One region of the Arthrobacter sp. SD76 genome, then DNA from elsewhere that is predicted to be linked to it. Evidence: riboswitches for the same ligand, from Rfam matches in the RefSeq annotation. Region 1 holds a riboswitch; the other holds the start of a gene.
What was found. Region 1 has a riboswitch for S-adenosylmethionine ahead of metX (homoserine O-acetyltransferase MetX). Riboswitches for the same ligand answer to the same signal wherever they lie in the genome.
Positions count from the first base shown of each region.

Region 2: linked by a shared signal. The riboswitch ahead of ACPEE0_RS00310 (DUF1737 domain-containing protein) and the one ahead of metX (homoserine O-acetyltransferase MetX) in region 1 are both predicted to bind S-adenosylmethionine.

Region 1 is NZ_JBNBLR010000001.1:2,672,471-2,679,632, forward strand. It holds gene mmsB (3-hydroxyisobutyrate dehydrogenase) at 1-809, opposite strand, end outside; partial or broken gene ACPEE0_RS13070 (LysR family transcriptional regulator) at 914-1,441, shown strand; gene ACPEE0_RS13075 (LysR substrate-binding domain-containing protein) at 1,525-1,848, shown strand; gene ACPEE0_RS13080 (alcohol dehydrogenase catalytic domain-containing protein) at 1,872-2,990, opposite strand; gene ACPEE0_RS13085 (MFS transporter) at 3,091-4,473, opposite strand; partial or broken gene metX (homoserine O-acetyltransferase MetX) at 4,687-5,801, opposite strand; SAM riboswitch class IV at 5,814-5,930, opposite strand; partial or broken gene ACPEE0_RS13095 (bifunctional o-acetylhomoserine/o-acetylserine sulfhydrylase) at 6,063-7,162, opposite strand, start outside.
Region 2 is NZ_JBNBLR010000001.1:71,550-78,711, reverse strand. It holds gene ACPEE0_RS00325 (TetR/AcrR family transcriptional regulator C-terminal domain-containing protein) at 1-269, opposite strand, end outside; gene ACPEE0_RS00320 (hypothetical protein) at 497-751, shown strand; partial or broken gene opgC (OpgC domain-containing protein) at 859-3,305, opposite strand; SAM riboswitch class IV at 3,543-3,658, shown strand; gene ACPEE0_RS00310 (DUF1737 domain-containing protein) at 3,672-3,944, shown strand; gene ACPEE0_RS00305 (rhodanese-like domain-containing protein) at 3,941-4,351, shown strand; gene ACPEE0_RS00300 (O-succinylhomoserine sulfhydrylase) at 4,352-5,560, shown strand; gene ACPEE0_RS00295 (DUF1905 domain-containing protein) at 5,557-5,880, opposite strand; gene ACPEE0_RS00290 (glutamate--cysteine ligase 2) at 5,930-7,159, opposite strand.

The sequences.
Region 1 (7,162 bases):
TGCTGCACGTGCCTGCCGATCTCCAGCGGGGTGCCGGTGTCCTCGGCGGCACTGATGGCCAGGCCAATGTCCTTGTTGGCCAGTTCCGTCGTGAACGTGGGCGCGAACCCGTTGTTCGAGGCGGCGGTGTCCACCACGCCCGGGACCGGGTACCAGGTGCGCAGGGCCCAGCTGTCCCCGGATGAAACAGAGGCAATGTCCCAGAAGACCTGCTTGTCGAGGCCGAGCCGGTCCGCCAGCACCGCCCCCTCGGCCGTCGAGGCCAGGTTGATGAACAGCATGAGGTTGTTGCAGATCTTGGCTGCCTGGCCTGTCGTGGCGCCTCCGGTGGGGATGATGTTGGCTGCCATCGGCCGGATGTAGGCCGTGGCGTCCGCCACCGCACCGTCCTCGCCGCCCACCATGAATGTCAGCGTCCCGGCTTTCGCCCCGCTCATGCCGCCCGAGACCGGCGCGTCGACGAACCGGAAGCCGGCGGCAGCAGCGGCGTCGTGCAGTTCCTGCGCCGAGGCGATGTCGATGGTGGAGGAATCCACCAGCAGGGTGCGGGTGTCTGCGTGGGCAAGGACGCCGTCCGCGCCGAGGTAGACGGCCTTGGCGTGCTCGCCCTTGGGGAGCATGGTGAAGACGGCGTCGGCCCCCTCCACTGCCTCGGCAATGCTGCCGGCAGGCTTGACCCCGCCGGCTTCAGCGGCGGCAAGGGCTGCCTGGTTGAGGTCGAAGCCGCGCACCTCATGTCCGGCCTTTACCAGGTTCACCGACATGGACCCGCCCATGTTCCCGAGTCCAATCCATCCGATTACTGCCATCGCCCAGGCTCCTTTGCTCAGTGGCCGACCGCCATGGCCGGAACGTCCAGTGACTACGGTCACATGCTGCTAGAGTGCAATCAAGGGGAAAAATCACAGACGGTATGTGCATTGATGCACATCGACGGAAGGTTTCACCAGTGGCCCGGCTTCCCAGCCCAGACGACCTGCTGATTCTCCTGACCGTGGCACGGCTGGGACGGTTCAACGCCGTCGCCGAAAGCCTGGGAACCACGCACACCACCATTTCGCGCCGCATCCTTGCCCTGGACCGGCAACTGGGCGGCAGGACGCTGGAACGGAGCCCGCACGGCTGGGAACTGACCGAACTGGGAGCCTCGGCAGTGGCCGCCGCCGAGGCCATCGAGGAGACACTGGGTTCACTTGCCGGCACCATCGGCCAGGAGCGGGATGCGCTGTCCGGCATGGTCCGGATCAGCACGTCGGACGGTTTTGGTGCCGAATTTGTGGCCCCGGCACTGGTACGCCTCCAGCAGCGCCATCCCCTGCTGAATATCGAGATGCTCAGCGCAACCCGCAAGGTCAGCCGCAACCGGTCCGGGGTGGACCTGGAAGTGGTGGTGGGCGGAACCGACGTCAGCAACGCGCAGACGATCTTCCTCACCAACTACTACCTCAGGCTTTACGCCAGCCCCGCCTATGCGGCCCGGCACGGACTGCCGGAAACGCCCGACGGCGTGGGCAGCACGGCTTCGTGTCCTACGTCGAATCCGCCTTGCAGGTGGCAGAGCTCGGCCACCGGTCCTCGCAGTTGCCCGCGCCGAAATCCAGCTTCCAGGCCACGAGCATCTTCGCCCAGGTGGAGGCGGTACGCAGGGGCGCCGGCATCGGGCTGCTCCCCAATTTCATGGTGGCGCGCGACTCCGGGTTCGTCCCCGTCCTTCCGCACGATTTCGAGCGCCAGCTTCCCATTTGGGCAGTGGCGCGGCCAGAGTCGCTGCGGTCCGCGCGCGTCCAGGCGGTCATTGCCGCGCTCAAGGAAGAGGTGGCGGCGCGGCAGGACCTGCTGGCCGCCTGAGTGCTGCCGCGGCCGGGAGCATTTCAGGGACGGAAGAGCCTGCGGACTACCTTTCCTGCTGCCAGGGCGTCCAGGCCTTCGTTGATCTCGGCGAGCGGGCGCGTGTCCGAGTGCAGCAGTTCGACCGGCAGCCGGCCGTCCCGCCAGTAGCCCAGGTAGCGCGGGATGTCCCGGTCCGGGACGGCATCGCCCATGTACGAGCCGAGCAGCCGCTTGCCCGCACCGGCGAACTGCAGGGCCGGAACCACCAGTTCCGCCGACGGATGCGGCAGTCCCACCGAAACCACGGCGCCGCCCCTGGTCACCAGTTCCAGGCAGGAGGCGATGACACGGGCAGAGCCCACTGCCTCCACGGCAACGTCCACCCCGTCCCCGGCGGCCTCTGCAATCAGCCCGGCTGCTTCCTCCGGAGTACCGGCAGCGCTGGCACCGCAGTCGAGGGCCAGCTGATGCTTGCCGGGGTTCGGATCGATGGCGATGATCGAGGCAGCGCCGGCAATGCGGGCGGCCATGACGGCCGAAAGGCCGACGGCGCCGAGCCCAAAAACGGCAACGGACTCCCCGCCGTCGACCTGTGCCGTGTTGAAGACCGCTCCCATGCCCGTCAGCACCGCGCAGCCGAACATCGCGGCAACCGTGTCCGGAATGTCGTCGTCGACCACCACTACCGATTCGCGCGCCACCACCGCATAGTCTGCAAAGGCCGAAACGCCAAGGTGGTGGTTGATGCGTTCCCCTGACCGGGTCCGCAGCAGAGCCTCACCGTGCAGCAGGTCGCCGGACCCGTTGACGTCGGCGGCGCGGTGGCACAGGGCGGGCCGGCCTGCCCGGCACGCACGGCAGTCACCACAGCTGGGAACAAAGACCAGCACGACGTGGTCGCCCGGGGAGACGTCCGTGACGCCGTCGCCCACCGAGACCACCCTGCCCACCGCCTCATGCCCGAGCGCCATCGGCAGGGGCCGGACGCGTGAACCGTCCACGACGGAGAGGTCGGAGTGGCACAGGCTCGAATAGGTGATGGAGATTCCCAGCTCGCCCGCCCGGGGCTCGGGCCGTTCCAGCTCCTCCACCATCAGGGGGCGTGCCTCGGAGTAACTGGTTCCCGCAGGAACGGTGTTGTAAAGGACAGCGGCTCGCATGAAGGTTCCTTGCTCTGGTTATGGGGTGGTGGTCATGCGGCTGCCCGGACCCGGAATCCGGGCCCGGGCAGCTGCCTTGCCTGTAGTGCCTGGCTGCGTCCTACTTCTTGCTGGCGGCCAGGAGGTCTGCGGTGCCCTTGGCGTCCGCGGCATCGACGTCGTGCAGTGAAATGCCCCTGGTCTCCTTGAGGAAGAGCACGGACACCGCCGTTACGACGCAGGCGCCAAGGAGGTAGAGGGCTACCGGAAGGGACGACTTGAAGTTGCCCAGCAGGGCGGTGGCGATGATCGGAGCCAGCGAGCCGGCAACGATCGAAGTCACCTGGTAGCCCAGGGACACCCCGGAGTAGCGCATGCGGGTGGGGAACATCTCGGCCATGATGGACGGCTGGCCGGCGTACATCAGCGCGTGGAAGAGCAGTCCGATGGTGATGGCGGCCAGGATGACCATGTCGTTGGCTGTGTCCATCATGGGGAAGGCGAAGAAGCCCCAGGTTCCGCCGAGGATGGCACCCGCCATGTAGACGGGCCGCCGCCCGAAGGCGTCGGAGAGCTTGCCGACCAGCGGGACGGCGCAGAAGTGGATGAAGTGCGCCACCAGCAGCAGGAGCAGGATCCGCGAGGTGTCCGTCTGGACGACCACCTTCAGGTACGTGATGGAGAACGTGACCACCAGGTAGTAGAGGATATTTTCGGCGAACCGGAGGCCCATGGCGGTGAAGACGCCGCGGGGGTAGCGGCGGAAGACTTCGGCAACGCCGTAGCCCTTCTTTTCCGCAGTGACTTCCTTCCGGGCTTCGATGAAGATCGGAGCGTCCTGGACCTTGGTGCGGATGTAGTAGCCGATGATGACGATGACGGCGGACAGCCAGAACGCCACGCGCCAGCCCCAGCCGAGGAAAGCTTCCTGGGACAGGGTCGAGGACAGGGTGAACAGGACGCCCGTGGCCAGCAGGTTGCCCATGGGAACGGCGGACTGCGGCCAGCTGGCCCAGAAGCCGCGCGAGTGGCTGGGGCTGTGCTCTGCCACCAGCAGCACGGCGCCGCCCCATTCACCGCCGACTGCGAAGCCCTGCACGAACCGCAGGAACACCAGCAGCGCCGGTGCCCAGTAGCCGATCTGGGCGAAGGTGGGCAGGCAGCCCATGAGGAACGTGGCAACGCCCACCATGATGATGCTCAACTGGAGGAGCTGCTTGCGGCCGAACTTGTCCCCAAAGTGGCCAAAGACAATTCCGCCGATAGGCCGGGCAACGAAGCCCACGGCGTAGGTGACGAACGCGGCAATAATGCCGTCCAGTTCCGTGCCCGAATTGGGGAAGAATGTTTTGCCGAACACCAGTGTGGCGGCAGATGCGTAGAGGAAGAACTCATACCATTCCACCACCGTGCCGGCCATGGAGGCCGTGACGACTTTCTTCAGCCCTGAGGCCTTGACGTCGGTTTCCTCGAGCCGCCCTGCGGCGGAGTGTTCCGTACTCATGAATGAACTCCTTTGGCGTCTCCGTCGACACCACAATGGGACCGGATGGCGGCTTTGTGATTTGCATAACAAAACCGCAGGTTCACACGAGTATTGCTTGGTACAGCCGGGAGCTCAACGCCGAATACTGCAGAAAGCATCTGCAAAAATGCACACTTGGCGCGGCGGCACACCGCGTGCCAAGGCGTGAAAGCGTCCGGGCTGCGCAGTGGTTCAGGGCAGGAGGTGCTGGCGGAGCTGGTTCCCGAGCTGACCGATTTCCGTCAGGAAGCCGTCGTGGCCGATCGGCGCCTGGATCAGGTGTACGTCCACGTCCCCCGGCAATGCCCGTGCCAGTTCCTGCGACTGGGACGGGAAGTAGAGCCGGTCCGAGTCGACGGCCGCGATGAAGAACCGGGCCTCGGAGCGGGCCAGCGTCTCGGCCAGCGTTCCGCGCCCCCTGCAGACGTCGTGGCTCATCAGCGCCTCGGTGATGGCGATGTAGCTGTTGGCGTCGAAGCGCTGGACCAGCTTGTTGCCCTGGTGGTCCAGGTAGCTCTCCACCTGGTAGCGGCCGCGGGCCGACAAGCAGTCAGCCTGCAGCGGCGATTCGGGGGCCTGCGGCTCCCGGCCGAACCTGCCCTCCAGTTCGGCGGCGGAGCGGTAGGTGATGTGGGCAATGCGCCGCGCAAGGGCCAGGCCGTCCTCGGGGAACGGGCCGCCGTAGTAGTCGCCGCCGTTGAAGTTGGGGTCCTGGCGGATGGCGAGGGTCTGGGCCTGGGCAAACGCGATCTGCTCAGCCGTGCTGGCGGCGCCGACCGAAATCACGGCGCAGCGCTTTACCCGCTCCGGGTAGGTGACGGCCCATTCCAGGGCGCGGGCACCGCCCATGGAGCCGCCGAGGACCGCGTACCAGCTGCCGATTCCGAGCTGGTCTGCCAGCCGGGCCTCTGCCACTGTGCTGTCCCGCAGCGTCACCAGGGGAAGCGGGAACCCCACGGCGTCCCGTCCGGGGCGGGCGACGACGGCCCGGTGGACCCGTAGCAGCCGCCCACGATGTTGATGGACACCACGAAGAACCGGTCAGTGTCCACGGGGGCGCCGGGCCCGGCGAGCTGTTCCCACCAGCCGGGTTCGTCGCTGTCGCCGCGGGTGACGTGGGTGCTGCCGGTCAGGGCGTGCTCGATCAGGATGGCGTTGCTGCCGTCCGCGTTGAGCGTGCCCCACGTTTCGTAGGCGAGCGTGACGTCCGGCAGGTAGCCGCCGGCTTCCAGTTCCAGGCCCCCGATGGAGGCGTAACGGACAATTCCGTGCTCGGGAACGGTGGTACGGGTGACGGTAACCGTCATGGCAAGACCTCTTCTACGCGCTTGCCCACCGGCGGAATGACCGGCAGGCCAGGTCTTCACCCGGGGCACCCCACCGCGGAAGGAGGGTTGCCGGCCAGCAAGCCGGGGCTGTCACTGGCACTCATGACCTGGTTCGAGTGTACGAAACACCACCCGCCCCGGGCCAAGAGTGTGACTGGTTGTGACTTCCCCGGCCGTGCGCACCCGGGTGGCCACCCGCCGTCGGGCGTTGCTCCCGGCTCAGCTCCCCGGGCCGTGCGCTCAGGCGCCTGAGGCCTCCTTTGCCGCGCGGAAGCCGGCCTCGAGGTCGGCGAGGATGTCGTCGATGTGCTCCAGGCCCACGGAGAGGCGGACCAGTCCCGGGGCGACGCCGGCCGCGGCCTGCTGCTCCGGGGACAGCTGGCTGTGCGTGGTCGACGCCGGGTGGATGACCAGCGAGCGGACGTCGCCGATGTTGGCAACGTGGGAGTGCAGTTCCAGGGCGTCCACGAACCGCTTGCCCGCTTCGGCGCCGCCGGCCAGGTTGAAGGCGACGATCGCGCCGGTGCCCCTGGGCCGTACTTGCGGCCGCGCTCATACCAGGGACTGGAGGGCAGCCCGGCGTAGGCTACGGATTCGACGTCGTCCCGTGCTTCCAGCCACCGCGCAACCTCCTGGGCGTTGGCCACATGGCGCTCCACGCGCAGGCTCAGGGTCTCCAGTCCCTGCGAGATCAGGAAGGCGTTGAAGGGCGAAACGGCCGAACCGAGGTCACGCAGGAGCTGGACCCGGGCCTTGAGGATGTAGGACAGGTTGGCTCCCAGCGCTCCGCCCTCCCCCAGGTCGCGGCCGTAGACGAGGCCGTTGTAGGTGGGGTCCGGCGTGTTGAAGCCGGGGAAGCGTTCCGGGTCCTTGCTGAAGTCGAACTTGCCTGAATCGACGATGACGCCGGCAATTGCGGCGCCGTGGCCGCCCAGGTATTTGGTGGCCGAGTGGACCACGATGTCGGCGCCCCATTCCAGCGGCCGGATCAGGTACGGCGTGGACAGCGTGTTGTCCACGATCAGTGGTACGCCGGCCTCATGGGCGGTCCGGGAGACGCCTTCGATGTCCAGCACGTCCTGCCGTGGGTTGGACACCACCTCGGCAAAGAACAGCTTGGTGTTGGGCTGGACCGCCTCGCGCCAGTGGTCCAGGTTGTCCGGGTCCGCCACGAAGGTGACGGAGATGCCGAACTTCTTCAGGGTGTGGGCAAACAGGTTGTAGGTGCCGCCGTAAAGGCTGGGGCTGGCCACGATGTGGTCACCGGCCTCGGCGATGTTCAGGACGGCGAACGTCTCTGCCGCCTGCCCCGAGCTGAGGAGGAGCGCGGCGAGGCCCCC
Region 2 (7,162 bases), 2.6 Mb from region 1:
CGGAGCTGGGCCTTCCAGTCAGGATCCTTGGGCTGGATGGAGAGCTGGTTGAGCACAAGCTCGGTTACTCCGTCCAGGAGGGCCGCGCGGTTTTCCGCGTAGCGGTAGAGGCTCATCGGGTCCCGGCCGAGTTCCTGGCCCAGGCGGCGCATGGTCAGGGCGTCCAGCCCCTCGGCGTCCACCAGTTCCAGGGCTTTGGCCAGGACCAGTTCCCTGCTGAGCCTGCCCTTGCGCGCGGCCGTACTGCCGGGCGTTCTCGCGGGGGCCATCTTTTCCATCCTGGGCATTGAAAGCGGTGTTCCGGCGAGTTAATCAAGACGCTTGCCGGATGTGTAGTCTACGCGTACAGTCTACACTGTAGATAGGCGTCAATCCCGCTTGGGGTCCTCCTTTCTTGAAGGATCCTCGTTACACTCCATTGCCGCGTGCACGGCATGTGAGGTCTGCTGCTGTAGCCGAACGGCGGCGCCACCGCACTTAGCGAAGGGAAGCCGTCATGGCACATTCGCAGTTCGATATTTTTCTCCAAGAAGCCACCTACCTGGACCAAACCTCCGAACACGTCCTCGATCGCGACCGCCTGTACGGGCTCTACACCAGCTGGTGCTTCATCAACCAGCAGCCGCTCAGTCCGGAGGACAGCTTCTGGGCCGCCATGCGCGACAGGATCAGTCCGGATCGCAGCGGCCTTCACATGAAGGGCCCCGCAGCCACCGACTACATCATGGCCAGCTACCCCGGGCTGGTCTGAGCAGGACCAGCCCCAGGGACATCAAGGGCGGCGTGAACCAAGGGCTGCGGCCCCGGTTCACGCCGCTTTTCCATGCCTCGAAAAGCCTTCGACGCCGGGCCCGTCTCCTAGGTGGGAATGATCCGGAAGAGGAACTTCGTCCGGACCATGACCCACAGCAGCCCCAGCACCGCCGCATAGGCTGCCGTGTTCAGCAGGACGTTCTCCTGCTGCAGGGCCGGGATGTTCGCCACCACGGCAATCAGCACCACGTGCATGATGAACACGTAGAGCGTGGCGCGGCCCAGCGGAATCAGGAACCAGCCCAGGGCCCGCTGCACGGGCTTCCAGTACGCGGTGAGGAAGGCATAGGCCGCGACCACCAGGACCAGGACGTTGAGCAGCCGGCCGGGCGCCAGGTACGTCCTCGCAAAGAGCGCGTCGTAGACCGTCCGGTACACGGTGTCCGCGACGAGCGCCAGCCGGACGTCGAAGCCGTTGGCCAGGTAGGGATTTCCCCAGGACAGGAAGGCCAACAGGAAAGCGAGCGCCGTGCAGGCGGCCACCACCCAGGTCCGCGCCGAGAGCCAGGCGACGATGCTGCGCCGGTGGAATCCGGCAACCAGGCCGAGCACGAACAATACCTGCCACACGAGCAGCGGGAACGAGTCCTCGAACTGCGACGGCAGGAGCCGGAAGCGCGTAGTGGCGCCGACGGCGTAGACCGCCAGGGTGCCGGCCAGCACCCACACGGCCTTGCCCCGGTTGAGGGCAGCAAGAATGAAGGGGCTGGCCAGCAGCAGCACCACGTACAACCCCATCACATTGAACTGCCACGGGCCGAACTGCAGCAGCAGGATGGCGGGAAGCACCTGGGGCGGCACCGGGAACTGGAAGAGCGACTCCATTCCTGCATAGAGGTCGTAGGTGCGTCCGGCGCCGTCGTGCCCTGCCCCGCCGGTCCCTTGGTCCACGAAGGTGGTGAGCGCGTCGGTACGGAACACCGGCAGCAGGGAAGCCAGGAAGACACCCACCAGGACGATCAGCGCCGTCAGGTAGAGCTTGCCGGCGCGCCGTGACGTCAGGTCCACGACCGTTCCAAAATCGTCCTTCACCCGTGGCCCGTACACCATGCCCACCACCAGGCCGGAGAAGAGGACAAACAGCTCGGCACCCGAAACGAAGCCCACCGCCTCCTGGGTGAGCAGCTGGAACAGGGACGTCATGCCCAGATGGTTGACCACCACGAACACAATGGCCAGTCCGCGCAGCAGGTCCACGCGGGAATCCCTGCCGGACGGGTCCGTATAGCTCCAGGCCGTTGCGGCGTTGACGCGGCGCGGAATCTGCCACAGAGCCACAAGGAGGATGACGAGCGCGGCCCCCACGGTCCAGGCTGCAGGCCCGGCCAGCGTGTTGGCCCGGACATAACCGCTGCCGCCGGCGGACACTTCCGTGACGGGACCGGTCACCAGGGCGAGGCCTCCAGCCGTTCCAGCGCCGCCCGGGCAACCTCCGGGCTGCCGGTCAGCAGCCAGTCGATGCTGGCCACGCCGGTGTCCCTGGTGCTGGTGCGCTCGTCCCAGACCACCGCGGCCGTCCTGCCAAACTCCGCCGAGGTGGCTGTGCCTACCACCTGGTCCCACCAGCCGGTCTTGATCTCAGCTTCGGATGCGCCGCCGGAGGCCGGGCTGTAGAAAGCGGCGGTCTGCAGCAGGAACGGTTTGTTCCGCCCTTGGGCATAGGTGGCGTAGAAGTTCTCGCCTCCTGAAGCCGTCAGCATCTCCGCCAGCTCGCCGGCGCGCGGAAGGGTATTGACGGCCGCGCCGCCGGCAGTGTCGTCGTGGAAGGCCGTCAGGCCAACCCAGTCCACGGCGTCATCACCGGGATAGTACGGTTCGTAGGCGCTGTCGGACCCGTCCCAGGCGCCGTCGCCGTTTGTATCCAGCAGTTCGAACCCGTCGCTGCCGGGAGCCGGGGCGTTCCGGTTCCGGTCAAAGGGGTAATCCTTGCCCAGGAACGGCTCCCAGACCATGACTGTCCGGCCGTCGCCGGAATCCTTGAACGCCGCGGACACTGTCCGGAACGCCTCCCGGTACGCGGCCGGCTGCTGGCCCCACTCCACCCAGCCGGCGTTCATGTCCGGGGCAAACCGCACCAGCACCTGGCCCTGGAACTGTGCGGTCAACCGGCGGATTTCCCGAGCGAATGATCCGGCAGCCGCGGCGTCGATCTGGTCCAGCGGCACGGTGGGCTTGACCGTGAGCATGGCGTGGGACCCCTGAAGCGATGACTGTTCAAGGAAGCCCTTGATGTCGTTCTGCTCGGAGGACCGGTACGGAAAGGCGATGTCGTGTCCAAAGACAGCCGGCGACGCTCCCAGCCGCTCGGCAAACCCCGCGGCAGTGTCCTCGCCCCATTCCAGGACGACGCCGAGCATCGGCTCCCCTGCATCCGGGGCGGGTTCGGCCGCCCGGGCCGGCCCCGCCGACAGGACCGCTGCCACACATGCAACAACAAGTGCGGCAAGGAACGCCCAGGCCAGGCGGAGGCGGCAGGGCGCGGCTGTTCGCATGTTCAAAGGGACCCCCAGTGCTGATCTTCGACGGCGGGGCGCTGCCCCCTAAGAACTGTATCGGGCCGCCCCTCCCGCGATGGGATAGAAAAAGCCCTCCCACCTGCTGTAATGCCGCCGTCGGCCGTCCCCGGGAAGGGCACCGCGACCGCATCCCCGGCAGCGTTTCCGCTTCAGTTACGCAACATGACGACAACGGCGATGCGGCCGCCGGTGCCAGATGTTACGTTTTTGGGGAGTAATCGAGTACCGGCGCCAAGCCCTGACTGGCCGGTCGGCAACCCTCCTTCCGCGGCGGGGTGCCTCAGGTGAATACTCGGCATATCGACCGATTCGAGCTGCAAGCGTGAGAGAAGGAGATCCGTCGTGTCCGACGCCCCCGAAGAAAAGCTGTCCTACCGCCTCATCAGCGGCCCGGACAACCGTGAATTCTGTGAGCGGATCTCCACCGCGCTCGCCGAAGGCTACGTCCTGCACGGAAGCCCGGCGGCAGCCTTCAACGGCACCAGCGTCATCGTGGCCCAGGCCGTCGTCCTGCCCGCCGCCATCGCCTCGGCGGACGCCGCCGTCGCCACCGCTGTTGACGACCTGGAAGCAGCCAACGAGGACCTCGAGTTCGACGGCGAGGGCCACGCATGAGCTACGCAGGAGACCTGACGCCGGAGGAAGCCTGGGCCAAGCTTGAGCAGGGTGCCATCCTGGTGGACGTGCGCACCGAAGGCGAATGGGCCCACATCGGCATCCCGGACACCAAGGCCACGGACAACGATCCGCTGTTCATCCAGTGGACCTTCCCCGGCGGCATTCCCAACCCGGATTTCCTCAAGGACCTGAGCCAGCAGGCGCCGGAAGACTCCAGTACCGAATTGGTGTTCATCTGCCGCTCCGGCCAGCGTTCCATCTCCGCCGCCATCGCCGCGACGCAGGCCGGTTTCACCTCCTACAACGTCCTGGAGGGCTTCGAAGGCGATCCGGACCGCTACGGCGAACGGACCGTCAATGGCTGGAAGAACCGCGGCCTGCCGACCAACCTCGGAAAGAACTAAGTGACCTTCAATAACGACGCCGCCGGCTGGAACCCCGACACCCAGGCCGTCCGCGGCGGGCTGGATCGCACCAACTTCCAGGAAACCTCCGAAGCGGTCTTCCTGAACTCGGGCTTCGTGTACGAATCCGCCGCCGCTGCGGAACGCGCCTTCACCGGCGAGGACGAGCGCTTCGTCTACTCCCGGTACGGCAACCCCTCCGTGGCAACCTTCCAGGAGCGGCTCCGGCTGCTCGAGGGCACGGAGGCATGCTTCGCCACTGCGTCCGGCATGTCCGCCGTCTTCACCGCCCTGGGCGCCCTGCTGGCTGCCGGGGACCGCGTGGTGGCCGCCCGTTCGCTCTTCGGTTCCTGCTTCGTCATCCTGAATGAGATCCTGCCGCGGTGGGGCGTGGAGACGGTGTTCGTGGACGGCCCGGACCTGGAGCAGTGGCGCGCCGCCCTGTCCCAGCCCACCACCGCCGTCTTCTTCGAGTCCCCGTCCAACCCGATGCAGGAGATCGTGGACATCGCCGCGGTCAGCGAACTCGCGCACGCCGCCGGGGCCACCGTCGTCGTCGACAACGTCTTTGCCACTCCCCTGCTCCAGCGCTGCGGCCAGCTGGGCGCGGACGTCATTGTCTACTCGGGCACCAAGCACATCGACGGCCAGGGCCGGGTGATGGGCGGTGCCATCCTGGGCACCAAGGAGTACATCGAGGGCCCGGTCAAGCAGCTGATGCGCCACACCGGCCCGTCGCTGTCGCCGTTCAACGCGTGGGTGCTGACCAAGGGCCTGGAGACCATGGCGCTGCGTGTCAACCACTCTTCCGCCACCGCCCTCCGGCTCGCTGAATGGCTGGAGCAGCAGCCTGCCGTGAGCTGGGTGAAGTACCCGCTGCTGAAGTCCCACCCGCAGTACGACCTCGCAGCGAAGCAGATGCGTGCCGGCGGCACGGTGCTCACCCTGGAACTGCCCCCCTCCGGCGGCCGCTCGGGCAAGGAAGCCGCCTTCGCGCTGCTGGACGGGCTGCGGATCATCGACATCTCCAACAACCTGGGCGACTCGAAGTCCCTGATCACGCACCCGGCCACCACCACGCACCGCGCGATGGGGCCGGAGGGGCGGGCTGCCATCGGGCTCAGCGACGGCGTGGTGCGCCTGTCCGTCGGGCTCGAGGATGCCGACGACCTGATCCGCGACCTCGAACAGGCCCTGAAGCAGATCTAGCTTTTATCCCGCGGTACATCGTCCGGCTGGAGCTCCAGCCGGACGTCCACGGCGTCGCCCGCCCTGATCCGCGCTTTGTCCCGGACAGCCTTCTTGACGGGCAGCAGGTATGAGCCCATCTTGTTGTCCGGGAAGATGGACGTCTCCCAGCGGTGGCCGCCGATCTCCACCGCGACCTTGACCGAGCCGAAGGCCTTGTTCCCGGCTTCGCTTTGCTCCGCAATGTCGTCCGCCACGTCCGGCGGCAGCGTGAGGAAGTGCCATCCCGCTTCGCCGGGATAGAGCCAAAGCTCGGCATGGAAAGAGTACGACGGCGCCACGCGCCGAGTATGGCACGTGGCCTTCCCTAACGCCACGGCTGCCGTCCGGCTAGGCCTGCCGCACCCGCAGCAGGTCGGGAACGGCATCGACTTCGGAGAGGTCAAGGTTGCCGCGCATGGTGACGTTCACGGCGTGCCTCACTACGGCACCGAACCCCATGTCCTCAGGCGGCGGTCCCGCCAGCTCCTGGTCATGGACCCGGCGTTGTTCCGCTGCCCCTGTGCCGCGCGCGATGATCGCCTCTACGCCCTGCCGCGCCAGGTCGAGCTCACCCTGCTCCTCGAGCACCGGCGCGAGGTAGTCCACCAGGGCGCGCGCCACGTCAGGCGCGGGCGCGGGCCGGAAGCTTCCGAAGTCCAGCAGTTCCCCGCCGAGCCCTCCACTGCTCGCCTGCCAGGACGCCATCCTCAGCAGCGCGGTCGGAACCGGTGCAGGGTCGACGCCTTCGCGCCACTCCCGGCCGGCGGTCTCCACGAGGGCACGGACCAGGACGGCAAGGAGGGCGGCGTCGTCGGCGCGCAGGCAGACGTCCGCAACCCGCACCTCCACGGTGGGATGGTTGCGGGACAGCCGGGCATCAAAATAGATCATCCCTTCGTCCAGCATCACGCCCGTGTCCAGCAGCCTCGTGACCAGCCGGCGGTAGGCGGGGTAGGTGCCGTAGATGCCGGCCGGCCCCGCGGTTGGCCAGCGGTTCCAGGCCTGGGTCCGGTAGCTTTCAAAACCTGTCTCCAGCCCGTTCCAGAACGGCGAGTTGGCGCTCAGCGCCGTGAGCACGGCGAGTTTGTCGCGGATGCGGTCCAGGACCGCCACGCCTTCGTCGGGTGACTCCACGAAGGTGTGGACGTGGAAGCCGCAGGTCAGCTGCTCCTGGGCGGTCAGCCCGAAGCGTTCCAGCATCCTGGCGTAGCGCGGATCAGGAGTGGTGTGGCTGTTCAGGCCCAGCGGCGACGTGGCAAGCGCGGCAACGCGGGCGTTGTGTTTCTTCGCGGCCTCGTCCGCGAGCATCCTTCCGGCCCTGATCTGCTCCAGCAGGCTGCCGTACTCCAGGCAGGGCCGGGTCTGGGTCTCAATCTGCTCAAGCTTCAGCTCGGCACTCAGGCCCATCTCGTCGTCGTCGTAAACCGTCTTGTCCTCGGTCTCGAGCAGGCGCGGATCCTGGGCGGAATCGTCGGCAGCCACCCGGCGGCCGGACAGCAGGGCGTCAGCCAGCGCCAGCGGCTCCCCGGTCTCCGGATCAACAATCAGGAGCTCTTCCTCCACGCCGAATGTACGCATAGT